DNA from 2 places in the Bacillus sp. M13(2017) genome. Region 2 is predicted to be linked to the other one. Evidence: riboswitches for the same ligand, from Rfam matches in the RefSeq annotation. Region 2 holds a riboswitch; the other holds the start of a gene.
What was found. Region 2 has a riboswitch for S-adenosylmethionine ahead of CGQ22_RS29735 (MetQ/NlpA family ABC transporter substrate-binding protein). Riboswitches for the same ligand answer to the same signal wherever they lie in the genome.
Positions count from the first base shown of each region.

Region 1: it holds a riboswitch for S-adenosylmethionine, as region 2 does, so the genes downstream of both, CGQ22_RS20855 (hypothetical protein) here and CGQ22_RS29735 (MetQ/NlpA family ABC transporter substrate-binding protein) in region 2, are expected to answer to the same signal.

Region 1 covers NZ_KZ268509.1:62,225-78,039, reverse strand. The annotation lists gene CGQ22_RS20870 (group-specific protein) at 1-222, opposite strand, end outside; gene CGQ22_RS20865 (NAD(P)H-dependent oxidoreductase) at 219-794, opposite strand; gene CGQ22_RS20860 (SWIM zinc finger family protein) at 818-1,207, opposite strand; gene CGQ22_RS20855 (hypothetical protein) at 1,471-1,728, opposite strand; SAM riboswitch class I at 1,829-1,927, opposite strand; gene CGQ22_RS20850 (hypothetical protein) at 2,059-2,250, shown strand; gene CGQ22_RS20845 (YwiC-like family protein) at 2,281-3,003, opposite strand; gene CGQ22_RS20840 (ECF transporter S component) at 3,186-3,887, opposite strand; gene CGQ22_RS20835 (ABC transporter ATP-binding protein) at 3,860-5,521, opposite strand; gene CGQ22_RS20830 (energy-coupling factor transporter transmembrane component T) at 5,494-6,372, opposite strand; gene CGQ22_RS20825 (DUF4430 domain-containing protein) at 6,395-7,234, opposite strand; gene CGQ22_RS20820 (DUF4430 domain-containing protein) at 7,292-9,154, opposite strand; gene rraA (ribonuclease E activity regulator RraA) at 9,494-9,973, opposite strand; gene CGQ22_RS20810 (YfcC family protein) at 10,173-11,603, shown strand; gene CGQ22_RS20805 (endonuclease I family protein) at 11,750-12,577, opposite strand; gene ybaK (Cys-tRNA(Pro) deacylase) at 13,045-13,521, opposite strand; gene CGQ22_RS20795 (histidine--tRNA ligase) at 13,867-15,144, shown strand; gene CGQ22_RS20790 (hypothetical protein) at 15,306-15,617, shown strand.
Region 2 covers NZ_KZ268524.1:10,807-26,621, forward strand. The annotation lists gene CGQ22_RS29700 (DUF3994 domain-containing protein) at 1-145, opposite strand, end outside; gene CGQ22_RS29705 (S9 family peptidase) at 734-2,698, shown strand; gene CGQ22_RS29710 (DUF4256 domain-containing protein) at 2,806-3,372, shown strand; gene CGQ22_RS29715 (DoxX family membrane protein) at 3,445-3,951, opposite strand; gene CGQ22_RS29720 (SDR family oxidoreductase) at 4,347-5,123, shown strand; gene CGQ22_RS29725 (methionine ABC transporter permease) at 5,161-5,829, opposite strand; gene CGQ22_RS29730 (methionine ABC transporter ATP-binding protein) at 5,804-6,844, opposite strand; gene CGQ22_RS29735 (MetQ/NlpA family ABC transporter substrate-binding protein) at 6,857-7,669, opposite strand; SAM riboswitch class I at 7,755-7,869, opposite strand; gene CGQ22_RS29740 (NAD(P)-dependent alcohol dehydrogenase) at 7,949-8,857, opposite strand; gene CGQ22_RS29745 (DUF6612 family protein) at 9,015-9,779, shown strand; gene CGQ22_RS29750 (FAD-binding oxidoreductase) at 9,846-11,282, shown strand; gene CGQ22_RS29755 (MFS transporter) at 11,279-11,812, shown strand; gene CGQ22_RS29760 (DUF3981 domain-containing protein) at 11,891-13,609, shown strand; gene CGQ22_RS29765 (multidrug effflux MFS transporter) at 13,727-14,986, shown strand; gene CGQ22_RS29770 (hypothetical protein) at 15,249-15,752, shown strand; gene CGQ22_RS29775 (YusW family protein) at 15,769-15,815, opposite strand, start outside.

The DNA.
Region 1 (15,815 bases), on a different contig from region 2:
TACTTTAGGAAAAAAATGCATTTCATATTCTTTACTTCCCCGTACTACCTCATCAACTTCTCTTTCACAAATTCCTCTTATCAAGTAGTCATTTCTTAACTCAATTTGAATTTGTTGAAATGTATCGCTGCATTTTTTCAATTGAAGTAAACGCGTAACATACTTCCGAAAAAGTTCGCCATCATACTGAACACAGTTTATAATACGGTCGACTTCATTCATAATGTACGAGCCTTTTCTTCTATTTGTAATAACCATTTTTCACGCTTTGATACTTTACTCGTTTTCACAGATTGAAACACTGACCGTTTTATATCGCGAATGCCACAAAAACGTAAAACACCTCTCTTCATCATAATCCAATCTGCTGATCGATATAACAATGCGACGTACCATAGAGGCGAGTCTAACGTATTAATAACCCACGCTTTTTTCCCTTGCAATAATCCTTTCGGCAGAACCCCTTCATATTTATAAGCAAATCCAGCTACGAAAATACGATCGATAAATCCTTTTAAAATTGCTGGCATCCCCCACCACCATATTGGATAGATGAATAAAAGTGTATCTGCTTCTTCTACTAACGTTCTGTACCGAGCTGTTTCTTCTTCATTTACTAAATCACGTCTTTTCTTCTCTTCATGAAATACGAGGACTGGATCAAATTGTTCTTTGTATAAATCAAGTACGGTAACTGAATGATTTGTTTCCTGTAGTCCTTTTTGCACATGATTTAAAATCGCCGCGTTAAAACTTGAAGGATTAGGATGAGCGTATACAATTAGTACATTCACTACATAACAACTCCCTCTATAAGTTAAAGTTTCCCCTTCTTTAACAACTTCTCTACAATTTGCACGTTTTTCGAACTTTGTAATAAACGGTTTAATACAGTAAGTAACTCTTCCTTTTCTAAATCTTTCAGTTTCTCTTTAACTGCACTCTCACCAGTGCCTTGAATATCATAAACAACTGCCGCCATATGTTTACAATAATTTTCATAGGGACACTCACAGTTACTTTCTGAAAAATCTTTGAGGTCGATAACGACTTCATAATTTCCTGCATTACCATTCACAAAAGCAAATACTTTATTATCATGTACTTCAACATCTTCTACATGTCCATCTTCATAATATTTATATCCTCTATCAATAATATATTTCGGAATATGCCTATATAGTTCTTTTATTAAATAAGCATACATAACAACACCTCTTCCTTTAATTCCCTTTTGACTTCTAGAGCCCCTGCATGTTATTCTAATAACTGTCAAATAGCAAGTCTATATGACAAAATGACTGACACCTATTCGGCGAAGGTGTCTCTTTTCATTTGCAGCCGATATGAATTGCCTCTTTCAGGCACATTCAATTTTTGACACTACACACTCAACACCATTCCCTGTATCAGGCTGCTTTAGCAGTCTTTTACTCTACATACTCCGTTATTTTAAGAAAAAAAGAGAGCTTAGCTCCCTTTTCTCGCCTTATACAATACCCCTTTTTCAGCATAGAGATATTCATCAGCTAATGTAATTTTCCCATCCAGTTTTAGTTCGTCTAATAATCTTGATAAATAAAATTGATGCAACATCTTTTTCGTGAATTTTCCTTCATGATGCGAAACGATATGTTCTTGAATATCTAATAATGATATCGGCTTATCTTGCTCTATCATATATTCATAAACTGTACTACGCAGTTTTACGTATTTTTCGAGTGTCACAGTAATGCGCAACCCCTTTCTTCTTAATATAAATTTTCGTAATCGGTTTTTTTGCAATAAAAAAACCTCTCCGATAAGAAGAAGTTACGTATATATCTTCGTCTTATCTCCCAGAACAAATATGTTCTGCTGGAATTAGCACCTGCATCGCGGTTGCTGGGTTTCATCGGGCCAGTCCCTCCACCTCTCTGGATAAGAAAATATTCACTTAATTCTTACTATACGTAATTCCACTTTAATTGTCAAACAAATATAATAAATATAACAAATTATATTTTCTTCCTTACTGTTCATACTACCCATATACGAACATGCAAGGAGGATTATGAAATGCATCAAAATGCTCGCGGATATGTACAAGATTCTTTTCAATCATTACAAGAAGCTAAAAATTGTTTAGAAGAAGCGCTCGAAACAGTTGAAAAAGATTTTAATCGCGCTCGTATTGAACAATCACTTTATGCTGTTGAACAAGCTATTCAACGTTGCGAGTACACCGTTCACATTTTAGAAAAAGATTAAAAACTTCCCATCAATTGATGGGAAGTTTTTTCAAATGGCATACTTCATAATTATTGCCGTTATGATTAAAAAATATACAGAATTAGCAATTTCTAAAATTCCTACTTTTATAATAGAAATTTTTTTGCCATACAACACAATTGCTCGAATGACACTTGGTATAAAAATAAGAGAACACCACGGATTAATCGCAAATACAATTATCGTTAATAAGATATGATATCCCCAAGATATAAGACGATACTTCGGGTTATTTTTTTCACGAATCATCGTTTTCACATAAAACGTACTACCTAAAAAGTATAAAAATGAAATAAGTGCAATGAATAAAGCTGTATGATCGATTTGCTTCATTGAAAAGTAATAACTAATTAACCCACCGATACAAAACACAATGATTGCACAAATATCATTTAATAGTGCTCTTTCATTTTTTTGACGGGCGTAATACATATTCACTATAAATAATGGAATCATTACTATTAAGAATAAAAGAATTCGCCACTCATATAATAAAGAAATCATCCCAAATAGGAACGCAATGCTGAAATAAACAATGGCAGCTTGTAAAAACTCTTTTTTTCGTCTTTGCTTTATGTACGTAAGAAATGGATACGTGGCTAAATAGATAAAAAACCACGCTAAAAACAATGGAATATGATAAATAGTAGGTTTCCCAAGTATGACACTTAATAAAAAAGGAATAACAAGCATGGCCCATGCACCATGTTGCTTCGGAATAACTAACTTCATTAACTATACACCTCACTTTTGAAAAAAGTTCTCACCTACCATTATACAAATAATTTTATATAATAACGGATGCATATTAAATCAATTTTTTGACAAAAAAATGCTCCTTACAATATGTAAGAAGCATGAAAGAGGCAAACGAATATGTAAGTCGCGACCCTACCTTATATGAGTATGCTTTTCTATGTCACGTTATGCTCATCTAATATACCGTATTTCTTTTTAAATCTTGTAAGAATCGTAATCCATGAAGTACTAAATAGTAATAAGAAAATAACATTCGAAATCGCATGGCTCAAATCAAAGTAAAAACTTGCGATATAATACGAAATGACAGTTTCCCACGTTGCTTCTCGTATAAAACCGAGAAGGCCCCAGAAATTCATAATCCAGCCAAATAAAAAGCCAACAATTACTCCGTAAAGAAGTCTTCCCCATAGCTTTTTCATAAAAAATGTATTACGAAGTAGACCTGCTATAAAACCAATCATACCCCACGAAAACATTTGCCACGGTGTCCATGGACCTTGTCCTAAAAAAATATTGGATACGATTGCTGCTGTAGCACCAATCATAAAACCAGTTTCACTTCCAAATACAATTGCAGAAACGATAATGACAAAAGAAGTTGGTTGTACACTTGGTAAAATAGAAAATGGCACCCGGCTTACTGCTGCAATTGCCGCTAATACAGCAACGAGAACAATTTCACGTGAAACAAACGCCTTTCTTTCAAAACGGATATAGAAAGGTAACATAATAACTGCTAATATAAACAAACTACTTAACATGTAATAACCGTCCATGACAAGTGTCGTAAGAAGTAATGTGCCGATTATTACTGCAAAGATACATATTATGAATGCAACATATCGTTTGGACACGCTTCGTACACATCCTCCCACGTTAATGCATATGGCAATTCTTTTCGAATGAATCGATTAATAGATGTTGTATAAAAGAAGTTGCCGCTAAAAAATTCTTTCGGTGCATCATTCATAATGACTGTTCCATCAAATAACATCATACATTGATCAACGTATTTCGCTGCAAATTCAATGTCATGCGTCGCCATTACAATTGTTGTTCCTTCTTTTTGCAGCTTCCTAAATAGTTCTCCTACTCTTTCTTTCTTCCATGGATCCAACCCCTTTGTCGGTTCATCAAGTAATAATAAAGTCGGCTTTGATAATAACGTCGTACATAACGCAAGTAATTGTTGCTCTCCTCCGCTACAATCATGCGGATGTCGCTCTTTAAGCGCATGTAACCAAAACTTTTTCAACATCTCTTCTGCAATTTTTCTTCCTTGTTCTCCATATAATTCACGTGCACGTTCATACACTTCTTCCCACACTGTATCAAATGTAAAATGATAATACGGATGCTGCGATACATACCCAATACTTTTAAATCGTTCTTTCGAATCAATTTTATGTATTACTTTTCTGTTCCACTTTACTTTCCCTCTTCTCGCTTTTTGTAATCCTGCTAAAATCGTTAACAGTGTAGACTTACCTGTACCGTTCTTCCCAACGAGCGCTACCCATTTTCCTTTTTCAATCGAAACTGATAAATCACGTAAAATAAGCGGACTATTTTTTTCATATTGGAACGAAATATGCTCTGCGCTTAAAATTACCTCTTGCTTTTCACTTTGTGCTATTGGCTCATTTCCATATGATATCGCTGCAAAATCATTCATTTTCATTTGCGCCTCTCGCACTGTAAACGGAATATCTCTCACATTCCACTCTAAAAATAGCCTTGGAATTTGCGGAATAAATGGACGGAATGTTTCTACTCCCCACATATCCGTAATAACAAATTTAGGACTACCATCATACATAATACGGCCATTATCCATACAAACAACGCGTGTTGCAAGCGGGATAACTTCATCTAAACGATGTTCACTTAAAATAATCGTAATTCCAAGTTCTTCATTAATCCGTTTTAATAATCCTAAAAACTCTTTTGCAGCGATTGGATCTAACTGCGCTGTCGGTTCATCTAATAATAGCAATTTCGGCTGCATAACTAATACCGCAGCTAAATTAACAAGTTGCTTTTGCCCACCAGATAACGTGTGAACAGATTGATGCAATAAATCTTGAAATCCTAAAAAGCTAATAAGCTCTGCTATTCTTTTTTGAATAATATGTGATGGTAATCCGATATTTTCTAAAGAAAATGCTAATTCTTGAATCACTGTATCCATAACGATCTGGTTTTCTGGGTTTTGAAATACCATCCCAATTTCTTGGGCAGATAACAAATCAGCTACTTCCTCTATTAAAACACCCTCATAAAATATCTCTCCAGAACGCGTACCAATTGGAAGTAACTCCTTTTTAAAATGTTTTAATAACGTCGTCTTCCCAGATCCCGATCCTCCAGCAAGTGCAATAAACTCACCTTTTTGAACAGAAAGAGAAATATGCTGTAACGCTTTTTCATTTTTATCAGCATATACAAATGATAAATTGTTTATTTCTGCATGCGCCACCATATCCATTCTCTCCCTTCCATTATGATTGGTAAACTAATAAACATCGTAAATACGACAAACATCATCCCATCGTATTGCTGAAATAGAATCGATTCGACTTTCGGATAAATAATCAATTTCCCTCCGCCGTAATTACTACATACAATAGCAGCTATAAATAAAATGATTAAATAACTGAGCGTATACCAATCGCGCCTTTCCATTCTATAGCGAATATACGTCGTACGCTTCGTTACACCAAATCCACGAGCCTGCATAGAATCTGCCGTTTGCAGTGCATCTTCTAACGAACAAATTAATAATACTTGCAGCAATTGCATACCATTTTTGACGCGTTCAATTATCGAACCTGAATCTACCTGCACACCTTTCGTCTTTTGAACGAGTGTGATTTTCTTTAATCGCCTTATAAACAAAGGAACAAATCTCACTGTAATCATCGTTAACAATGCAACTTTCGGTGAAATTCTTGAAAACAAATATAAAAATTTATGACTGGAAATAATATCATTGTATGACGCAAACGTAAACATAACTGCAACTAGTAATAACCCCATTACTATTCCAAACATAATCGCCTCAAGCTTAATACGGCTATCACCTAACCAAAATAACGTCGTTCGGCCTCTATGCGTTAATAACGAATTAAATAAAATTACCATCAAAAAGAAAACAATTGTGCTCGGTAGCATCTTTCTTATCTTTTCGCTATTTCCTTGCATCACATTTAACATAATAATTAATACTATTGCTCCAATTAAAAAAAGAGGATGAAGACACATCATACATAGTATCATCACCCCGATATAATAGAAAAAATTCACAAAAGGATGTAAAGAAGAAAAACTTATTTTCATAGCCCTTTACCGAATGCCTTTCTTATTGTAATACGTATACCCACTCAATTGTATCGCCTGGTTTTACCGCAGCTACACCAGCACTATGGTTTGGAAAAGCACCGTTCACACGATATTTCCAACCACTAGTATCCGAAATATCTTTTTCATATAAATCATTAATACCTTTTACATAAATACTATCTCTAGATCCGCTTGCATCAACATCTAATCCTGTACGTTGCAATACTTTATACACTGTATCGCCTTCTTGTACATCCATCTTTTTCGCACCCATTATATATCCGTTATTTCCTTTTACCGAGATTGTTACTTGTTTTGCTTGCGGTTTCGGTACTGGTACTGGATCTGGTTTTGGTGGTTCAGGTTTTGGTACTGCCGGAGTCGGTATCGTTTTCTCCGCTTTATTCGGATCAACTTTTTGCTCCTGCTTCGGTGTTTCTTTCGGCTGATTCACAACCTTTGCTTCTTCTTTTACTTCTGGTGCTTTCGGTTGTTGTTTCTCTTCTTGTGCTGGTTGCTGCTCTGGTTGCTTATTTACAGCCGGCTGTTCTTTCGGTTGTTCCTGTTGTTTCTCTTCTTTCTTTACCTCTGGTTGTGCCTGCGGCTTTTCCTCTTTCGGCTTCTCTTCTACTTTTTGTTCTTGTTTCTCTTTCTGCTCTTCTTGCTGCTTTTGCTCTGATTCAGCTTGCTTTTCTTCTGTTTTTTCTTCCGGCTTCGCTTCATCTTTTTGTTCTTCTTGTTTCGCTACCTCTTCTTGCTTCGGTTCTACCTTCTTCTCAGGCTTTACAGCTGCCTCTTCACATCCGGCAAGTAGCCCGAGCGAAAGCAGTAAAGAAATGAACCATTTCACCTTACTCATCCTATCTCTCACCTTTCATACGAAAATTAGGAGCAAATAATTGCTCCTAATTTTTTGTTAAGCTGCTTTACGTCTCCATAATACATATGCAGAAGCAATACATAATACACCCATACCTACTTCTGTTGCTGCACTATGAGAAGATGCTCCTGTTTTTGGTAGACTGTTATCGTTTCCGATTTTTTTATTCTTAACCGGTTCGTTATCTACAACTACTTTTAGATTTTCATCTTTTGTTTCTTGTTGTACTTGTTTTTGTTCTTTCGGTTCTTCAATAACTTCTTTTTCTACTACATTATTTTCTTGTTCAACGACCTTTTCTGGCTCTTCAATCGGTTTTGGCTTAATTACATTACCAGCGTCTACATTAGACCAATCATAAATAGATTTTCCCATTTCCTTAAATTGAAGTAATGCTAAAAGAGCCTGTTCTGTAGCCATTCCGTTACCATTTTGATCACTTGGTAACCATTTAAATTCACCATTTGAAAGTTGATATGATAATAGGTTTTGCATTGCCTTATGAAGACGATTTTGATCTACATCTTTAACAAGCGATAATCCAATAATTGCTTGCGCAGTACTATTTGAATTTTCTTGTCCATCAGCTGAAAAACCGCCATTTTGCAGCTGTTCGTTATATAAATACGCAACAGCTTTTTGTATAGCTGGTTTCACATCTGATCGCTCTTGATAAGGAGCTAATGCTGATAAAACCATACCTGTTACATCAACACTACTAGCACTATCTTTACTACCTGAACTATTATAAGTCCATCCACCGTCTGTATGCTGATTATTTAACAGTGCTTCCACTAGAGCAACTCTGTTCCATTTTGATTCAACTGGAATCTCATACTTCTTCGTATCAAATGCAAGTAAAGCAAATGCATAACCTGTAACAGAATTCACTTTATCTGACTCATACAATTTTTGAACTAAATTATGTCCACCTACATTTTTAGGGTCTGCACTCATTGCATTCATCATAATAATTGTTCTAGCTAAATCTGTCGCTGAAAAACGATTAATGCGCTTTTCTACTTTTTCAGTTACTGACTTAACATAATTTAATTTTGCCTCAATTGGCACATTCTTTCCAGAACGAGAAAGCGCTACAGCTACCCAGTCACTTTCAATTCCATCTTGTAACATCTTATCTGATGTTTTAGAAATGGCTTCGTTTAATTGTGCACTTGGATCTTGAATGTTCTCTTGCTGTGGTTGTTCTGTTTTTTTCCCATCTGGCGTTTTACCGTCTTGATCACCTTGGTTTTTCTCATCTGGCGTTTTACCGTCTTGGTCACCTTGGTTTTTTCCATCTGGTTTTTCACCGTCTTGGTCACCTTGATTTTTCCCATCTGGCGTTTTACCGTCTTGGTCGCCTTGGTTTTTCCCATCTGGCGTTTTATCATCTTGACCTTCTGATTTTGGTTCTTCTGTTTTGCCACCGTTAGGTTCTTCTGTTTTACAAGTCCCGAACTTATCTAACGTTTCTTTCAATGTTTCCTGGCTCATATTGCTCCAGTCTGAAACAAAACGGAATACAACAACATCACCAGACTCTAATTTATAACTATCTGCCCCAACTTGTGCAGATGTATCATTTACATCGTATGTCCAACCACTTGTAGCCCCGGCCATTAAGCCATCGATGCCTTTTACATATGTTCCAAACGACATCGTTTCAGATTCTACCTTGTCCCCCATGACCTTTTGCAGCAAACTTAAAGCTGTTTCCCCATCTTTAATTTGCTCTTCTTTCGGACATAACATAATGCCTTTTTGTGATTCCCCAATAATTGCAAGTTTTGCTGTATTTTCTTCAGCAAACGTAATATGTACTGTATTCGCAAAAGAAACAAATACAAGTGTCACTGCCATTAACGACGTAAGCAGCCACTTTTTCAACATTGCCATCCCAAAATTTCCTCCCTTACTACCATTTACACAAAAAAAGGCCCTTCAAGGGCGTGCGATTGACACTCTCTTTTTGTAAGTGTCGAACAAAAATGTACAACACCTCCTACCCGCATTATTCGCGGCTATATTTGTATAGGAAAAATAATTTTGTTTATGAACGTATCATTGTGATAACATTCACTTTTCTCGGCACAACTTACTTCCATTTAAGTTATCGTAAAACGATAAACCTATACATTCTGTAAATTTTAAATTTCTGTATTATTTTACTATTGACAAAGAATTTTGTCCATGCTTTATCGGATTTATTTTCTAAGAATAATAACTTATTAACTCTTAACTATGTAAACTCCTTTCACTAATAATGACGCCATCTTCATCCGCATAGACATATTCATTTGGATTCCAATCCACTTGTCCAAAGTGCAATGAAATATTCCGTTCTCCTTTTCCTTCTTTCACACTTCTATTTGGCATCGTTCCTAACGCTAAAATACCAATATTAATATTCTTTAGTTCACTAGAATCACGAACATACCCATTCACAATAATTCCTGCTAGCTTTCTTTCTTCCGCAATAGCTGCCAAATTATCACCGAGTAACGCACAGTTAGTAGACGCTCCGCCATCAACAACTAATACTGTTTCTTCTGGTAATGTTTGCAATCCTTCCTTCACTAGTACATTATCATCTTTCACTTTTACAGTTGCAATTTTTCCGTGGAATTGTTCTTTCTTCCCAAAAGATTGAAAAGACTGGCGACATATTTGTAATTCCTTTTCAAATTCATCACATAGATCTGTAGTTTTCCACATCTTGTTCCCTCTTTTCCTTTTTCTTTCTACATAACATATTCTGGGCTTATTTTCGTTTCCCTGTCTAATATTGCAATAATTTGTATGTACGGGAAAGGATACAAAAACTATTGCCTTAAGAAGCTACCTTTATTATAATCTATTCCACGGATTAAATTCAGAATATTAAAAATTAACCAAGTGAAGAAGGAGGGATTTTATGCAAATACAAACTGAGACAAAAAAACAATCTAGTAAACAAAAGTTTAAAATGCCTGATGCTTACGTACTACTATTTTTTATTGCCTTACTTTGCGCCATTGCTACGTATTTCGTTCCTGCTGGAGAATTTAAAAGGGTTACAAACGGGACCGTTACAACAACAATACCAGGTAGCTACCATTCTGTTCCGCAATCACCCGTAGGATTTGTTTCTTTTTTTACCGCTATTGAAAAAGGAATGACACTTGCTGCTCCTATTATCTTTCTAATTTTATTTACGGGCGGGGCTATTGCAATTCTTGAAAAAACAGGTGCCCTTGACGGTTTAATCTATCATGTTATTAACAAATTTCGTAATCAGCAATTACTTTTCATTTGTATAGTTGCCGCACTTTTTTCTATTCTTGGAACGACTGGCATTATCGTTAATTCAGTTATCGGTTTTATCCCCATCGGCATCATCGTTGCACGCACATTAAAATGGGACGCTATCGTCGGTGTAGCAATTATTTATTTAGGTACTTATGCTGGCTTTAATGCTACTATTTTATCTCCCTCACCTTTAGGTATTTCACAAAAGATTGCAGAACTTCCGATGTTTTCCGGAATTGGTTTACGCACCGCAATCTATATATCTTTTTTACTTGCCACTATCCTTTATATAAATTGGTATGTAAAGCGCTTGAAAAAATCGAATAAAGGAAGCATTCTTGGCGATAACTGGTTTCCAAGTAACGCTCTTTCAAGCGAAAAAGAAACAGAGAAAAAAGAAGTTCCTTGGACGATACGTCATAAATTAATTTTAATCGTTTCAGCTTTATCATTAATTGCATTTTTAATAGGCGCTTTTCGTCTACATTGGACGGACGCAGAAATGACTGCTACTTTTATTTTCATAGCAATTACAGCGGGAATAATAGGTGGTATGAAAGCAAACGATATCGCTTCTACTTTTCTAGCAGGTTGCCAAAATCTCATATACGGTGCTTTAATCGTTGGAATGGCTCGTTGTATTTCAGTCATTTTAGAACAAGGAAAATTGCTTGATACAATTGTTAACCAACTCGCACAAGCTCTCGAAGGACAAAGCCCTGTATTTGGTGTTATCGGCATGTATGTGAGTAGTGCCGCATTACATTTCCTTATTTCATCCGGGACAGGAGAATCGGTTATTTTTATTCCGATATTAGCTCCATTAGCTGATTTCATGCACATTACACGCCAAGTTACAGTACAGGCTGTTATGCTTGGAGAAGGTGTAGTCAACTGCTTAAATCCAACTTCCGGTGTTTTAATGGGCGTTCTCGCAGCAAGCGGCATTTCTTACGGCAAATGGATTCGATTCATGGCTCCACTTGCATTCATTTGGTTTATCATTGGACTTGTTTTTCTTATTGTTGGGGTGAATATTGAGTGGGGACCGTACTAAAATACCCATATATACTTAACTTGATAAAATATCTATCCTATTCTCCTCTTCAATCCTATAAAAATCATTTATTCTAGTAAACATATAAGAAGGGATTGATCATAATGATCAATCCCTTTTATCAAAATATAATACCTTTAAAAATCTTAGTTCCAAATTTTATTTACCCATTCAGGATGATCAATAAAAGGATTGCGGTTATGTTGATATTTTGTAAAAATCACTTCATTACGCTTTCGCTCTAAATCATCGACCGGGTCTTGTTCATTCCATTTTAATAAAACAGATAGTTTCCCCATGTATGCATCTTTATTGTTATTCACTTTTTCATTTAGTTCTAAATCTATTTCGCCGTTGTCCCCCTCGTAACGAACAGCCATATAAAACAGCATTCTAGCAATATCTCCTTTTACACTATCACGAGGTTCCCAAGAATCACTATCATATTTACATTCTGTCGCTTCAGAATGATTTACACCACCGTTATCAAAATCCAGATTTCCACGTGAACTATTTACAGATACATCCGTCGCTCTTAAATGATGTAGATCTGTTCCAGGTCCTGCAGTCGTTCCAAAGTCACCGTGAGATTTTGCCCAAACATGCTCACGGTTCCAGTTATTTACTCCTGATCCATTCGTAAGCTTCCCTTGCGAACGACCAGTATATAAGAGTATCACATTATTTTTATTATTTGGATCTTCATCAGTATCTCTTAGCGCTTCCCAAACCGCACTGTATGATAACTTTGTATGATTATCAATAATATTATGCAGTTCCTTCTTTAATTCTAAGCCCGTTTTTCCTATTGCGTTATTATAATATGTATCGTCATAACTTTTTACAATAATCTCTTGTGCTGATGCAGGAGCTACTTCACCGTGTATAGTATCTGTGAATGATAGAGATGCAGAACCTAAAATAAAAAATGAAGATAGTGTAATCATAGCAATCTTTGTATTTCGAAACTTCATATACCCATTCCCCTTTAAAATATAATTTGAAGCTATTAACTAAAAAGCGCTTTCTAACCCCCGAAACCTTTTAGAAACCCATACCCCTTTTCTGTTTATTTAATACAAGACTCTATCCAGTCTGTATCACTTCTAAACTTTTTGTTTATTCACATTCCAAACAATTTCACTTTTTACAAGGAATATCCTTCTCTTATAAAGATTATTAAAATATTCTTTACAATTTAAAAGTAGTTTAATATTAACTTATAAATTGTAATTTATTTATGCAATAATACATATTTGATAATTTGTTCAAAAGCATTTAAAGAAAACTGTGCTCAAATATATAAAATTTAATATAGAAATTAAAAATCCGATGCTAATATGAATTCTTTTCTCTACAAATAAAAAAAGAATGTGTCTCACACATCCCTTTTTTCATTCCCATTTGTAAAAGGATTCTATATCCCTTCAAGTCTTACTATTTATTTCGTTATCTCACCAAACTGCGCTCTCGTCACTTTCACCAAGTCATCAACTTTAAGCTCAATTTGTATACCGATTTTCCCGCCGCTTACTATCATCGTTTCAAGTGATTGGGCGCTTTCATCGATACATGTAGAAAATAGCTTTTTCATTCCGACTGGCGAACAACCACCGCGAATATACCCTGACACTTTCGTAATATCTTTAACAGGAATCATTTCAATCTTTTTTTCACTTACTGATTTTGCCGCAGCTTTTAAATTTAGTTCCTCATCTACCGGGATGATAAACACATGATAATTTTTACTATTCCCTTGAGCGATTAACGTTTTATATACTTCTTTCACTTCTCTTCCAATTTTCTCGGCTACTGATACGCCATCAATTTTCCCATCACCTGGATCATATGACATCATCGAATATTCAATTTTCTCTTTATCTAATATTCGCATCGCATTTGTTTTATCTTTTTTCATGGGTTTCTCCTTAAAAAGTCATTTCATAACATTAATTTTGCTTTTATTATACACCCTTTTCCATTTCTCCTACATAACTTCACGTATTTTTCAAAACTAAAAATATTGATAATTGAAAAATCATCTGATATAATTTGGAAAAACTTATGTTAAGGAGAGATTTGTAATGAGAAATTTTAATACTTCTTTCCAACTTCATCATCATACGTAACGCCGTGTATCCGAAGAAAAATTTTTCTTCGTGGGTACAGGGCTTTTCCTGTTGACCCACGAAGCGTTCATAAAGCTATGTGGGTATTTTTATACCTGCATAGCTTTTTTTAATTTAAAAAAGGAGTGATTATGATGGAAATGAGAAATGTAAAAGGAACGAAAGACTATTTACCAGAGGAGCAAGTGCTGCGAAATAAAATTAAAAGGGCTTGTGAAGATACGTTTGAACGATACGGATGCAAGCCGTTAGAGACACCAACGTTAAATATGTATGAGCTTATGTCTTACAAGTACGGTGGTGGCGATGAAATATTAAAAGAAATATATAAACTTGAGGATCAAGGAAAACGTGACCTTGCGTTACGATACGATTTAACTATTCCATTCGCAAAAGTTGTGGCAATGAATCAGAATATCCGCCTTCCGTTTAAACGTTATGAAATTGGGAAAGTATTTCGAGATGGGCCAATTAAACAAGGAAGATTTCGTGAATTTATACAATGCGACGTTGATATAGTCGGTGTAGAATCAGTCATGGCTGAAGCGGAACTCATGAGCATGGCGTTTGAGCTGTTCCGAACATTAAACTTAGAAGTAACGATCCAATATAATAACCGAAAATTGTTAAACGGTATTCTCGAGTTCATTAACATCCCTACTGAGTTAACGAGTGACGTCATTTTATCATTAGATAAAATCGAAAAGATTGGGATTGATGGTGTACGAAAAGATGTATTAGAACGCGAAATTTCTGAAGAAATGGCTGATACGATATGTAATACCGTATTATCTTGTCTAAAACTTTCAATTGCCGACTTTAAAGAAGCTTTCAATAACCAACTCGTTGCCGATGGAGTAAACGAATTGCAACAATTACAGCAATATTTAATCGCTCTCAGAATAAATGAAAATACGATATTCAATCCGTTTTTAGCAAGAGGACTCACAATGTATACTGGCACCGTATATGAAATCTTTTTAAAAGATGGATCGATTACATCCAGCATCGGTAGCGGCGGCCGTTACGATAACATTATCGGAGCATTCCGTGGTGATAATATGAACTATCCAACAGTCGGTATTTCATTCGGTTTAGACGTTATTTATACAGCACTATCGCAGAAAGAAACAACCCCATCTACAGCGGATCTATTTATCATCCCACTCGGGACAGAGTTACAATGCTTACAAATTGCCCAGCAATTACGCACCACTACTTCATTAAAAATCGAACTAGAACTAGCAGGACGCAAATTAAAACGTGCCCTTAATTATGCCAATAAAGAGAATATCCCTTTTGTGCTTATTATTGGTGAAGGAGAACTTAGTACAGAAACCATTATGCTAAGAGATATGAAAGAAGGTAGTGAAGTGAAGGTCTCCCTTTCTTCTTTAAGTAGTTATTTATAATACAAACCACCCTCGTTTGGGTGGCTTTCCTATTTTATAGATAATCAATAATTAGTTTACATAAAATAATTACAAGCTACTTAAAACTAAAAATATATAATATCCAATTACCTATTATTTTTGGTGATATACAGATATTAATTATTTTAGGAGGAATTATTTTGAAAGTCTACATACAAGCACTAAAGTGGACCACAGGGATCTCTCATCTTTTATTACTTCCTTGTTATTATTTATTTCAGGAACTTGTTAACTTAGATGGGATACTTTTACTACTATTGATTGCTTTACATATCACTACTTTTTTATTAGCTAAAAAAGTAGACATGAATACGTGCCCTCATTATATCGGTATTATCGTTACTCTAGTTGCCTTTTCCCCTTATATAGACCTCGTTCTACATATGATAGCAGCCATTTTACTTTTATTAGATGCGGTTTCTACGAATACAAAAGAAGTGTATAATTCATAGCTGGGTAAAATAAAACTTCAATTCATAGAGTTTTGAAATAGGTCAGCAAAAAGGATTTACTTTTTAAGTAAACCTTTTTTCATTTTTAATTACTTTCCTTACTCCAGGCTAATAAAAGAATATTCTGTTTAATCTTTATAAATTTCTAAATATTTATAATACATTCAAATTAACATACATTTTAGTTATGAAAAAAAT
Region 2 (15,815 bases):
TTTCTTGTTTACCAGATTCAGCATTTGTTTTTTCTTTTTCTCCAAATAAACTAGTTACACTACAAGCTGACATAGAAACTACTAATCCGGATACTAGTAAAATTTTACCTGTACTCTTTTTGAAATTCTTCATATGATTTTTCAATTCTCCCTCTAAAAACATAAAATAGATGTGCTTTAGCCCCTTTAAAACTAAAAAACATACCCCTTCTATATTTATTTTATAATACCTTTCTATGTGTAATATTTTACAATTAATTACAGATGCAGTCAAAGTTTATCTTAGTTTAACGATGTTCATAAAAAAGATGCGAAGCTTTATTCCTTCAAGTAAAGATTCTAAGTGAGTTTTGATTAAAATTTTTTTATAAAAATCTCATACTTAGTTAAAAAGAGTAATTCTATTTTGATCAATCGTTTTTTCAAAATGGATTTTTTTGTTGTTAAATAAAGATTTGTGACTTCATTTTTATCAAATTTTATTCCAAACCAACATATAGTTATAGCTTTAAAATAAACTTACAAATTTGTATCTAAAAGGGGTGTTTTTGTGTCGAAAAAGAACATCTAGAATTGGTAAGCGGATAGAACCCTATAGATTAAAGTTTTACTTTATCGAATTCACTTTTATTTATCTGAATTTTCGATTATCATTTTAAGTATTCGTGAACAATTTCCTTTATTACGACAAAAAGAGACGAGAGATTTATGGACATTTCAAGGGGGTATATTGATTAAAGTGAATGAAAAAACATATTTAAGTATAGAAGAGATTATTTCATTACCAACCTTATCAAGTACAAACATAAGTGATGATGGTAAAAACGTAGCATTTGTTAAGAAGACGGCTGATTGGAAAGAAAATACATATAGGAATCATGTATGGATATATGAAAAAGATAAGAAGCAGAGTTACCCATTATCAAATGGGGATATAGATAGTACACACCCATTATGGTCTCCAGATGCTAGGTGTATCGCATATCTTAGTCTAGTTGGTGATGGGAAAAATCAGATATTTGTTAAGTCACTAGATGGTTATAGAGAGGTTCAAATTACTGATGAGAAAGAAGGAGTCAGTACATTCAAATGGGGTCCTACTGGCAAGGGTCTTTATTATGTTACGCAGTCAAAAGAATGTGAGGAGATAAAGAAACGTAAGGACCTATATGGAGATTTTCAACATATAGGTAAGGAACACCAGAATAATTGTTTATATTACATTGAAATAGAAAAGGTGATACAAAGTGATACAGATGAACACGAGAACAGAGTTGTTTATCAATTAACGGATGGTAAGGATTTTCATATCCATGAATTTGATATTTCAAATGATGGTAAAAAGGTTGTATTTATGGCGACACCAAGCTCAAATATGGAAGATTATATAAATGGAGATCTATACATACTCCATATTAAAGCTGGAGAGCTACAAAAGCTGAATGTGAATAAGTTGTTGGGAGGGAGTGTTTGCTTTTCTCCTGACGGCAGTAAAATATGTTACACAGCAAGCATAAGAGAGAAGGATTACTATAGAAACCATATACAAGATAGTACGTTAGAGATATATGATATAAATACCGGAGAGCTAATTCAACTTTTAACAGATTTTGATAGTACGGTTATGCCATTACAGTGGACAGCTAAAGGGGTTTTAATTAGGTGGCAGAATAAAACGAATTATCTTATTGGATTGCTAGCCGAAGATGGCACTGTGGAAATATTAAGCGAAAAAGTAGATGGCTTTATAATGGATGCTTCTATAACAAAGGATGGCAAACATATATCCTACAATAAGGCAATAACAAATGAAACCTTTGAAATCTATTTAGACGATAAAAAAATAACGAATGAAAATAGCTTTTTCAAAGGGAAACTTAGAAGTAACAGGGAAATCATCTCATGGAAAAGTAGCGATGATCTTGAAATAGAAGGTGTTTTATCAACGCCAGTAGAGTTTGACACTAATAAAAAATATCCTTTATTAGTAGTAATTCACGGCGGTCCGGCTTGGGCATCTTTTCCGATATTTTCAGACTGCTTCAATGAGAAATATCCGATTGAACAGTTTATTGAAAAAGGCTTTATCGTTTTAGAACCAAATTACAGAGGAAGTTCAGGTTATGGTAATGAATTTTTAAAAGCTAACTATAGAAAACAGGGGATTGCTGACTACGATGATGTTATATCTGGAGTGGATGAACTAGTAGAAAAAGGGATGGTAGACAAGGATAGGGTAGGAGTTATGGGATGGAGCAACGGTGGATATGTATCAGCTTTCTGTTCTACATTTAGTAGTCGATTTAAAGCTATTTCAGTTGGCGGTGGAATCACTAACTGGAGTACCCATTATGTAAATACAGATATACCTTACTTTATTAGAATGTATTTAGGAAATACTCCATGGAATGATCCAGAGATATATACGAAGACATCACCTATGACGTATATTAAATCAGCTTGTACGCCTACCTTAATTCAACATGGGGAAAAGGATGCAAGAATTCCAATTACAAATGCATATGATCTATATCAAGGATTAATGGATATGGAAGTTGATACAGAATTAATTATATTTAAAGGAATGGCATATAGTTCTGACCAACCAGGAGTTCATGTAGCTATTATGAAGCAGAACTTGATGTGGTTTTCACACTATATTCTTGGAGAGAGTATGGAGGGTTTTAGGACTTTGTAATGGGTGTTTGTACAAGACATAAGGTTGAAACGGTCTTCATATTGAGATGATTTATTATAAAATATATACTTAAACTACTATCAGTACATACATTAGGGAGGACTAATATGACAGGGAATAAAAATGACTTACTAGTAGAAAAACGTGAAGAGTTATTGAAAGTATTGCAAGTTCGTTTTGAGAAAAACATGAACCGCCATGAAGGTCTTGAATGGGCTAAAGTTGAAGCGAAGATAGAAGGTAATGCTGAAAAATTATGGTCACTTAACGAAATGGAAGTAACTGGCGGTGAGCCGGATGTTGTCGGTTATGATGAAGAAAAGGACGAATATACTTTCTATGATTGTTCAAAGGAGAGTCCTAAAGGTCGCAGAAGTCTTTGTTATGATCTTGAAGCGTTAGAATCAAGAAAAAAACATAAACCAGAAAATAACGTTATTGATGTTGCCAATGCTATGGGCATTGAACTATTAACGGAAGAACAATATCGGGAATTGCAACAACTTGGCGATTTTGACATGAAATCATCAAGTTGGGTACAAACACCTTCAGATATTAGAGAACTCGGTGGTGCTCTATTTTGCGATTATCGTTTTGGACATGTTTTCGTGTACCACAATGGAGCAGACTCTTACTATGCTGCCAGAGGTTTTCGTGGCTCGTTAAAAGTTTAAATTAGGATAAATAAGAAAAAGAGCCTATATTCAGGCTCTTTTTCTTATTTATATTTTAAAAGTAAACTGTTACTACGCAGTTTTACTTAATTTATATGTTCCGTGGTTGTTTTTACGGAAAAGTTTAGGGAAAACAGAGCCATCTAATCCAATACGTCCAGCGTTCTGCCCTGCAACTAAAATGAACATAGTCAAAATAAGCAGGTTTGGGTTTACACTAACAGTTCCACTTAATAAAAATGAAAGATTCATTATGATTCCGAAAAATGCAGCTGTTTTTGTTAGTCCGCCTAAAATTAAACCTAGACCTACTAAAATTTCTCCCCATTGAACTAAAAAGCTAAATAGGTCTGCGTTTGGAAGGACAAAATGTTGAAGAAAATCTGCCCACCAACTTTGTACTGCAGGGTGGTCACCAGATGCTTGAGCAATAGCACCCTTTAGAAAGCCACTTGCGTCAAAAGATTGTCCGAAGACTTTGCCTATCCCAGCAGCGAGCCATGTATATCCTATGTAAAGCCGTAAAAGTAATAATATGAAAGTAGCACGTTTATCAGTTCTTAAAAAATTGATAACCATTGAAATCCCTCCAATATTGTATTTACAAGTTTATTATATATCCATTGTGAAAAAAATCACAATGGATATAATGTGAACAAGGATAGGCTGTGAGTAATTGTTTTATTTTTTGTAACATTTTATCTGTTTTGGTAAACTAAGAATAGAGATATATGGAGAGGAGACAACGACTCAATATGTGGATGAACTTGTAATGATTAGAAACTACTAGATAGATGAATTTTTCTCTCATAAGCGAGGGTTTATTTAGTTATCTGTAAATCATTCAAGGAATGCATATTTGGCTTGTATATCCTTTTTGTAAGGATAGATACCTATTTTATGTATCTGTCTTTTTTGTGGGAAGGTTTATATCTCTTATATAAAATATGCGTCCTTTAAATTTGGAGGAGTATATGATAAACCAATTAAAAAATAAGGTAGCAGTTATTACAGGGGTAAGTCGTCTAGATGGTATAGGCGCAGCGATTTGTAAAGAATTAGCTGAATCAGGATACGATATATTTTTTACGTATTGGACAGCTTACGATAAAGAGATGCCTTGGGGCATTGATGAAAATGAACAAATACAATTAGAAGAAGAGCTATTACAAAAAGGTGTTAGAGTATCGAGTATGGAGTTAGATTTAACTCAGAATGATGCACCGAGAGAGCTTATAAATAGAGTTACTGAACAAATTGGATACCCTCATATATTAATTAATAATGCAGCGTATTCTACGAATAATGATTTCTTTAATTTGACTGCTGAAGAATTGGATAGGCATTATATGGTGAATATTCGTGCGACTACATTGCTCAGTAGTCAATTTTCCCGGGGATTTGATAAGAAATCTGGTGGTAGAATTGTGAATATGACTTCGGGGCAATTTCAAGGTCCTATGGCAGGAGAACTAGCTTATGCGACAACGAAGGGAGCTATTGATGCTCTTACTAGTACGTTGTCAGCAGAGGTAGCTCATTTAGGAATAACAGTGAATGCAATTAATCCAGGACCAACCGATACAGGATGGATGACTGAAGAGATAAAACAAGGGTTAAAGCCGATGTTTCCTTTTGGCAGAATTGGTGAGCCAAGGGATGCAGCTAGACTCATTAAATTTTTAGTAAGTGAAGAAGCTGAGTGGATTACTGGGCAAGTTATTCATTCAGAAGGTGGATTTAAAAGATAAAAAGAAGGTATCTCACCTTGGTGAGATACCTTCTTTTTTAATCTTTCTTCAGTCTTCGTGCAACACCATTCCCTAAAGATTGTAATCCTTGAACGAGGATAATTAAAATAAAGACCGTTGCATACATTACTTCAGGCTCGTAGCGTAAATGTCCGAAGCGGTATGCTAAATCCCCTAATCCGCCAGCACCTACAAGGCCAGCCATTGCTGTTGCGCCAATTAAGCCAATTGTTGCAATTGTTAATCCAAGTACAAGGGAGGGACGAGCTTCTTTCACCATGACGTGCCAAATGATTTTTATAGTAGAGACTCCCATCGCTTGGTAGGCTTCAATGACACCGCGATCGACTTCTAGTAAAGCTGTCTCCATTAAACGTGCGATATAAGGGGCTGTGAAGACGACAAGCGGTACGATAACACCTTGCACGCCAATGGATGTTCCCATTAGAAACTTTGTAAAAGGCAAGATAAAGAATAATAGAATGATAAATGGAAGAGAGCGAATAACATTAATAACCGTATTAAGAATAGGATAGATGATTTTATTTTCACGCTGCCCACCAGGTCTCGTTAAAACAAGTGTGACGCCAAGTGGCAGTGCAATAAGGATCGAGATGAGTAATGAAATAGATGTCATTTGAAAGGTTTGGATTGTGGCTTCCCATATGACTTTACCCCATTCATCCAAAAAGGACTTGTTTCCCATAATCTGTTCTACCTCCTTCTACGATGATTCCTTGCTCTTGTAAAAATGATAAAGCACGGTGGATTTCATTTTGTTCCCCTTGCATATGAACGACTAGTTTCCCATATGCTTCATGTTTTAACTGCGTAATATTACCGGATAAAATATTCGGATACACTTGGAAACGTTTTGTGGCAACGGCTAAGGCAGGTTCCCCTGAAGTAGTGCCAATAAATGAAAGTGTTACAATTTCTCCAGTACGTTGTAGTTCTTTCTGTACCTCTTCTGGAATTTTCGCTGCAAATGCGCTATTTACAAATTTCTTCGTTGTTACATGTTGTGGGTTTGTGAAAATATCTTTTACAGTTCCACTTTCGACTACAGATCCATGTTCCATAACAGCAACGCGGTCACATATACGCTGGATGACATTCATTTCATGTGTAATGAGTAAAATCGTAATTCCGATTTCTTCGTTAATCTTTAATAGCAAATCAAGGATAGAATCGGTTGTTTCTGGATCTAATGCGCTCGTTGCTTCATCACTTAATAACACTTCAGGTTCATGTGATAGCGCACGAGCAATTGCAACACGCTGTTTTTGACCACCAGAAAGTTCGCTTGGATACGCATCTTTTCGATTAAAAAGATCGACAATGCGTAAATACTTTTCTACTCTTTTTTCAATTTCTGCTTTTGGAATGCCAGCAAGCCGTAACGGTAATGCGATATTTTCATAAACGGTAACAGTTTTAAGTAAATTGAATCCTTGAAAGATCATTCCGATTTTTTGTCTCGCTTTTGCTAGTTCTTTTGTCGATAACGTTGTTAAGTCTTGTTCGTTTACAATGATATTTCCTGTCGTTGGTTTTTCTAATAAATTTACACATCGAATCAATGTACTTTTACCAGCGCCACTATACCCAATGATTCCAAATACCTCGCCTTTTTCTACTTTAAGGGAAGTAGACTTAAGAGCCTCAACATTCCCTTTTTTTGTTGTAAATACTTTGGATATGTTTTGTAATTCAATCATTATCGTCAGCTCCTACCAAGATGGTAAAACTGAACCATCAAATTTTTTCTCGATAAACTCTTTTACTTCTTTAGATTGATAAGCTTTCTTTAATTTATTTACAACGGCATCATCTTTATTTTCAGTACGAACAACAACCCAGTTCACATATGGTGAATCTTTTCCTTCGCGGAAAATAGAATCTTTCGCTGGACTTAATTTTGCACCTAATGCAAAGTTTGTGTTAATTGCAGCTGCTTTCACTTCACTTAGTTGCGTTGGTAATTGAGATGCCTCTAATTCGACAATCTTTAATTTTTTTGGATTTTCAATTACATCTTTTGCAGTCGCTTTTTCTGTAGCCTTTGGATCAACTTTTAAAACCCCTGCTTTTTCAAATAATTTTAAAGCTCGAAGTTCATTTGTTGGGTCATTTGGTACAGCAATTGCGTCGCCCTCTTTTAAATCTTTTACATCTTTTACATCTTTAGAATATACGCCCATAGGGAATGTTACTGTTGAAAATACTTCAGTTAATTTCATATTGCGTTCAGCTTTAAATACATCTAAATAAGATTTCGTTTGGTAGCTATTTACATCAAGGCTTTTTTCATCTAATGATACGTTTGGCGCTACATAATCATTAAATACTTTTATATCAATTTCGAGACCATCTTTTGCTGCAACTTCTTTTACCTTTTCAAAAATTTGTTCATGTGGTCCACCTGTTACACCGACAGTAATCTTTTTCTCGTCTAATGCTTTTACCTCTTTATTTGAACTCACGCTACATGCGCCTAATAACAATACTGCTCCGCTTACAATGCTTAATAATACCTTTTTCATCTATAAATCCTCCTTCATATACGTTCCAAAATAAAAAGCACCTCCCAAAAATAAGAGAGGTGCCGAATAGACGAAATAGATTCCTCTCTTATCTTCCAAAACGAAAAATCGTTTTGCAGGAATTAGCACCTTAGCTTATACGTCATAAGCTCGGTTGCCGGGCATCATCGGGCCAGTCCCTCCGCCACTCTTGATAAGAGTATGTGTATGTAGTTTTGAATATGGTACTAATAGTAAATCGTACAAAAAGAATTGTCAATAATATTTTCAGAATATATTTTATTTTAAGGTAATCGAAACGTTTCCCTTTTTATGTCCTTTTTCTACATATATATGTGCTTCAGCAATTTCTTCTAATCGGTAAGTTCTATCAATAACAGGTTTTAGCTTTTCTGTTTCAGCTAGTTGTTTTAGCAGGTTCATATCTTCTTTACTGACCTTTGCCATCATTCCGTTCACAGATACATATTTTCCATTAGGCATTAATGCATCTGTACAAAGAGACTTTTTATATTTTCCAACTGCATCAAATATAATATCGTAGTGCTCGCCCTGCTTAGTAAAATCTTCTTTCATATAATCAATTACGTTGTCTGCCCCTAATGTTGTTACTAAATCGAAATTCGAACTACTACAAATGGCTGTGACAGTCGCCCCGAAGTATTTAGCAAGTTGTATGGCAGCTGTCCCTACTGACCCAGAGGCGCCGTATATAAGTACTCGTTGCCCTTTTTTTATCTGTCCTTTTCTAAGGAAGTGTAATGCTGAAGTTCCGCCAAAAGGAATAACGGCAGCTTCTTCATATGTCACATTGGTAGGTTTTAATGCTATTAATCCACTTTCATGCACGCATGTGTATTCCGCATAACCACCAAGGTTTAGTTCTGTTAATGCAAAAACTTGATCTCCCTTTTTAAATTGTGTTACATCTGTTCCAATGTCTTCGATTTCACCGGATAACTCTACGCCAAGTATAGGTTTTCTCGGTTTTCTGAAACCTAATATGATCCACATAGGAATCCAAAATAAGGGGGGGCTATTAAAGCCACGTATTCTACAATCTCCAGTCGATACACTTGTTGCGTGAATTTTAACTAATACTTCATTTTTTTTAGGTTTAGGCTTTTCTACATTTTGAAGCTGGAGAACATTAGGTGGTCCATACTTTGTGCAAATAATAGCTTTCATAATGACCTCCTGAAATGAGTTGTTATTATTTACAACATATTTAAAGTTTTTCTCAAACATGTTGCTATATAGAAAATAAATTTAAAGAGGAATATTAAGAATTATATGGATTTCATAGGAAAAGAGATGATATTATTTTTGGGGAGGAGGGGATGTTATGAAAAAATTTATTTTAATTTCAAGCTTAGTACTTGCAGTCGGTCTAGGAGTAGGGTGTAGTAATGAGAAAACTAAAAAGACTGATGAACCGAAAAAAGAAGTTGTGCAGAAAGAAAAGGAATTAACAGCGAAGGATGTTTTTAATAAAGCGAATGAAGCTTTTAAAAACGAAGAAAATGTAACGATGACATATGATGTGGGAATAAAGGCTGAAGGAACAGAGATGAATGTAATAAAGGCTAAAATGCAACTAGAGCCGAAGAAAAAAAATTCTCGTTCTGAAATGAATGTTTCTGGTACAGAGGTTGTTGTTTATGATGTGGGTGGCAAAATTGCTGGTCAGTTAAAAAATCCTAATACGGGTGAAATTATGTCTGTACCAGAGGAACAATTGAATGCTAACGGAATGAACGCGACTCAAGGAATGGTAGATAATTTAGAGATTCCATCGGAAATTTTAAATAAAGTGAAGATGGAGAAAAGTGGAGATAATTATAAGCTGAAGTTTGCATTAAAAGGGCAAGAGACAGAGAGTATGCTAGCTAGTATGGATGAAAAGCAGAAACAAATGCTACAAGGCCAAAATGCAAAGATAGAAGAAATAGATGGGGAATATATTATTACAAAAGAATTTAAATATGAATCAGCAAAGATAGATATGGTTATGAGTAGCAATGGTGAGGATAAAGCGCACATTATTACGGATGCAAAGTTTACATCGTATGATAAATTTGATCCAATACAATTGCCAGCAGCAAAGTAATCACTGTCAAGAGAGGTACCTGAAAGAACGGGTATCTCTTTTTGTTGCTAATAAGGAGAGTGTCCTTTGAAAAAAAGAAAGATAGCAGTGGTCATTGTCGCATATACGGTTTTGCTTGCAACGTCTGTACATACGTATAAAAAACAAATTGATCATCCTATTATGAGTGATGTAGGTAAATTGCTTCCGACAAAAATAAAACGTGTTGAAAGTGCTACGGAAGAGCACTCGTTAATAAAATTAGTGCGAGATGCAAAAGTTTCAGGAGAGAAAATTTCCATTGCAGGCATGCAACATAGCCAAGGAGGACAGACATATTATCCGAATGGCACGATGCTCGATATGAAAGGATATAATAAAATATTAGAATTTGATCCAGAGAAGAAGCGGATTACAGTGCAAAGTGGTGTCACCTGGAATGATATTCAGAAGAAAATAAATCCTTATGGCCTTGCGGTACAGGTCATGCAGTCTCAAAATATTTTTACTGTTGGCGGTTCATTAAGTGTAAATGTACACGGGCGTGATATTCGTCATGAGGCACTGATTGATACAGTAGATTCATTTAGATTGTTAATGGCAGATGGCACGGTACGTAATGTAAGTAGAGAAGAAAATGCAGAGTTATTTCCATATGTCATTGGGGGTTACGGTTTATTTGGAGTTATTTTAGATGTGACGCTGAAGTTAACAGATGATGAATTATATGAAATGCACACGAGAATGATAGATTATAAAGAATACGTATCTTATTTCAAAGAGAAAGTGAAAAGAGATGAGAATGTTCGTATGCACTTAGCGCGTATTTCTGTTGCTCCAAATTCATTTTTAAAAGAGATGTATGTGACAGATTATACTTTGGCACAAAATCAAAATATGAGAGAAGAGTACAGTGAATTAAAGGAAGAAAATATTATAGCTGTACCGAAATTTTTACTTGGGTTATCACGTTATAGTGATTGGGGAAAGAATACATTTTGGGATATACAAAGAGGTTATTTTGAACGTACAGATGGAAAGTATGAGACGCGTAATAATGTTATGAGATCAGATAGTGCTTTTATGGAATATGAAAATCCAAATAGGACCGAAGTGTTACAAGAATACTTTGTGCCTATAGATGCTTTCACAGAGTATATAGATGATTTACGTAACGTATTAAATGAAGAAGAGTTTAATTTACTCAACATTACCATTCGTTACGTGGAAAAGAATGAAAATGCAGTTTTGTCCTATGCGAAAGATGATATGTTTGCGCTGGTTCTTTTGATTAACCAGGGACGCTCAGAGAGTGAGATAAAGAAAACAGAGGATGTCATTCGCAAGATGATTGATGTTACTTTAAAGCATAACGGTAGTTACTATTTGCCGTATTATTCTTATCCAACGAAAGAGCAGTTAAAGAGGGCATATCCTCGTATTGAAGAATTTCTCAAGAAAAAGAAGGAAGTAGATTCAGAAGAGAGATTTGTGAATTTATTTTATAGGGAGTATACGAAATGACATATAGAAGATTTGTGGCCTCGCAAAGTATCATCATGATGGCAGGAAGTATGGTATTTCCTTTTTATATATTATTGCTTCGAAACGTTGGAAATAGCTTCTCGCAATTTGGCTGGGCGTATGGCTTATTTGCTTTAACATCAGCACTTGTATATCCACTAGTGGGGAAGGTATCTGATCAAGTAGGTGATAAAAAATTATTAATCATATACGCTTGGTCCATGGCAATCTTAATGCTTTGCTTTCCAATTGCCACGGAAGTTTGGCATGTGTATATTCTTCAAATTGTAATGGGCGTTTTAGGTGCTGTGCAGCGTAATACTGAGAAGACTTCGTTAGCACGAAAGGTTGCGCAGGAAAAGGCTGGTTATGAGATTGGAAAATACCATGTGTGGACATCCATTGGCGGAGCAGTAGCGGTTATTACCACGGGATATTTAGTAGATTTCTTTACGATTGGTACAATTTTTTATATTGCAACTATTCTATATGTAGTGAGCGGGATTGTATTAAGTAGTAAAAAAATATAACTATTCCTATTTTCACCTTAATACCCTTTATTTGTTATACTAAAAGGGAATACAAAAGAAAAGGGGACAGTGCCTTTGATGAAATTTGTAGTTTTAGCTATTCTTACTTTGTTTTTGATTCCATGGACAAGAAGTAGTAGTAAGCTTCGAGCAGTGGATAAGAAGGGAGATAAGAAGATTGTAAAGGGTAAGAAATCATCTATTTTAGTTATTCCTGTTTTATTTTGGATAGGTATTGCAATCTATGAATACTTTTGGCTAATTGATGATCGAGTAGATTCGATTCTTACTCATTATTCTGTTGCAGTAGCAATTTTAATTGGGCTTGTTTTATTTTCACAAGATCAAATAGGGAAATTAGAAGGTACATTAAAAGGAATTCTAATGTTTATTTTACTCGCAGGTTACGGCTACTTTGGTTATTTGCACGATATAGTAATCTCGCAAAAGAAATATGATTCTGTTGTTAAGGTAGAGAAAGATATTTCAGAGCCATTTACTGAAAATGACCAGCCGTTTACAGTGCCGCCAAAGACAGCGGAGAATAAGATGAAAAAAGTATTTGGTGATATTCCAAAAGTAGCTTATTTTGAGCTAGGAGAATTAACGCCACAAATGGTAAACGGCGAGGCTTTATATGTAGCGCCGATTGAAGTTTCAGGATTTTTTAAAGCGCGTAAAGCTGAGACAATTCCAGGGTACGTAACGATGTCAGGTACGAATCCTGATGCGGAAGCGAAACTGCACCTCGGTTATAAAATGAAATATGTGCCAAGCATGTTTTTTGGTAATAATTTAGAGCGTGTGGTAAGGCAAGCAGAACCAAATTTAATCTTTAAAGGAAAACCTAAATTTGAGGTTGATGATAAAGGAAAACCATATTATACAATGACGTATGGTGAATTTATTTCAGGAAGATCTGGATTTGAGGTAGAAGGTGTTGTCGTAGTAGATGCACAAACAGGTGAAGTGAAAAGATATGATAAAGGAAAGGCACCTAAATTTGTTGATGGTGTATTAAATCATGAGACTGCATCTACGTTAAATACGTACTTTGGTAAATATATTCACGGATTTTGGAATACGAAATTCTCACAAACAGATATGAAAATTCCGACTGAGTGGGGAACGAAAGAAGGCGTGACCCCGATTTTTGGTAAAGATGGAACACTGTATTATTTTACAGACTTTACTTCTCCAAAAGAAGGAGTAGATTCAGCTCTAGGCTATTCATTAGTAGATGCACGCACAGGCAAGCTATATTACTATAATGGAAAAGAAGTAAAGGGGATTATGGATGGTTCAGCAGCTACAGAAGTAGTAGATAATTCCTTTAAGAGAGAGAAATGGCATGGGACAATGCCTGTCATTTATAACGTATACGGTAAACCAGCTTGGATTATTCCGGTTGTTGATGACGGAGGCCTAGTACGTGCGCATACAGTTGTATATGCTGCTAATGCAAAAATATTTGCAACAGGTTCTTCGCAGAAAGAAGCGCTTGAGAATTATAAAAACGTAATGAGCGGTAATGGTGATACATTTAGACCAACCTCAACAGGAAAAGAAGCGCAAAAAGAAGGTATTGTACAACGTGTATATAAAGAAAAATCAGGTGAAAATACAATCGTGTACGTACTTTTAGAGAATGAACAAAAGGTATTTATGATACCAGTGAAGAAATTCCCATATGCTATGTTTACAGAAGTAGGAGACCCAATTCAAATTACATATTTAGATACGGGAGAGACGATGGCCTCAGTATCTAAATTTACGAATAGCAATGTGAAAAAGTAAAGCGATAGAATTTCTATCGCTTTTTTTACATTATGAAAGAGGAAAATGCAATGTACTTGACGTATGTTTATGATGTAACTATAATTGTTACGATTTGGTGTGTATAGGAAAGGGTGAATTGGAAAAGTGAATGAAGTTAATCACGAAATATATAAACCTGTAAAGGCAAACAGGTTATGGATGATTCTTGTATTAGGAACACTTACGGCGATTGGGCCATTATCTATTGATATGTATTTGCCTTCATTACCGAAGTTAACGGATGACTTGCAAACAGGTGCATCCCTTGCGCAACTTACATTGACAGCTTGTTTACTTGGGCTTTCAGTAGGACAATTATTTGTCGGTTCGATTAGTGATATTTACGGAAGGCGCAAACCTCTTATTATTGCACTTATTATTTATGTAGCTTCTTCTTTACTTTGTGCTGTTGCGCCATCTATTTGGACATTAGTGTTATTGCGCTTCCTACAAGGAGCTTCAGGATCAGCCGGAATTGTTATATCACGTGCAATGGTAAGAGATATGTACTCAGGTTCTGAAATGACGAAGTTTTTCTCACTGCTTATGTTAGTAAACGGAGCAGCACCTATTTTGGCACCAATTATTGGAGGGCAATTGTTACAGTTTACAACGTGGCGCGGTGTCTTCATCGTCCTTGGGGCAATTAGCATATTCATGTTAATCTCAGCTACTTTCGTATTGCGCGAAACATTACCTCCTGAAGAAAGAGAAACGGGTGGTTTGTCAGGGACTTTGGCGACGTACGGGAAATTGTTAAAGGACCGTCTGTTTATGGGATATGCATTGTCACAAGGATTAGTAACAGCGGCAATGTTTGCATACATTTCGGGCTCACCATTTGTGTTGCAGAACATATACGGAGCATCACCACAGCAATTTAGTTTATTTTTTGCGATTAACGGCATCGGTATTATTATTGCTAGTCAGGTAACGGGTCGTTTAGCGGGGAAAGTAAATGAGAAGACATTATTTGTTGCGGGTATTATTATCGCAGCTGTTGGTGGTCTATCTTTACTACTGACAATTGTATTAGGAATAGGTTTAATTGGTGTTTTATGTTCGTTATTCCTTGTCGTATCAAGTGTCGGGGTTGTATCAACAACTGGGTTCTCATTAGCGATGAGAAATCAGAAGCAAGCTGCAGGAACAGCATCAGCTTTATTAGGTTTATTACAGTTTATTTCAGGAGCTCTTGTTGCTCCGCTAGTAGGTATCGGTGGAAGTAATACAGCATTACCGATGGGTGTTGTTATTGCGCTTTGTGAAGTAGGAGCAGTGTTATGTTATCTATTTATGGCTAGAAGAAGTGAGAAGCAGTTTGAACTGCAACAAAAACAAAATCTAGAGGCTTAACAAAAAAGAACTGATTCAAAGGGAATGTTTGGATCAGTTCTTTTTTTCATTTCTTTGAAATACCTCATACAGTTTTGTAAGGTGATGTAGTAAAGCATTGCAAAAGTTATTTGTATAAAGTGACGATACTGTGACAAACATGTTGGTATATATATTACGATGTCGTCTTAAGTGTAAAAAGTAGGATGTTCTCGGTATAATAACAAGTGGAGATAAAAGAAACTATAATGAGTAATAGTTGTAGATAAAAGGAGAAGAAGAGATGAAGAAGGTTTTGGGTATTGCCGTAATGGGAGGAATGCTCCTTCTAGCAGGGTGTAATGGAAATAAAGATACGAAAGAACCGAAAGAAAAGGTAGAGCAATCTACAGAACAAACAGAAGAGATGAAAGAATACCGTGCAGTACATGAAAAATATGATTTGAAAATGAATAAAGAAATTAATAAAGCACTGCAGTTATTTGAAGTAGCAAAAGAAAAGGGCGGTAAGGAAATAACGACTGCTACATATAAAGAAGATGTGCAAAAGGTAACAACGAGCATGTTAGAAGATATTGATCATATACGTAAAGAAATTCGTGTGCCGAAGTCGAAAGAGCAAGAACATGAAGTATATATTGGTTTCTTGAATGAATCGGAGCAAGCGATGAAAAAATTACAGAAGTTAGCTAAAGAAGAAGATTCATCGTTGATTCGTGATATAGAAATTAATTTTGCAACAGCATCGACATACTATAAACGTTTTCAAGCAGAAACGAAAAAATAACCTTGCCTGTGCAAGGTTATTTTATTTCTCTTTTGTATTCTTTTTTCGTTCCATCAGAGAAGA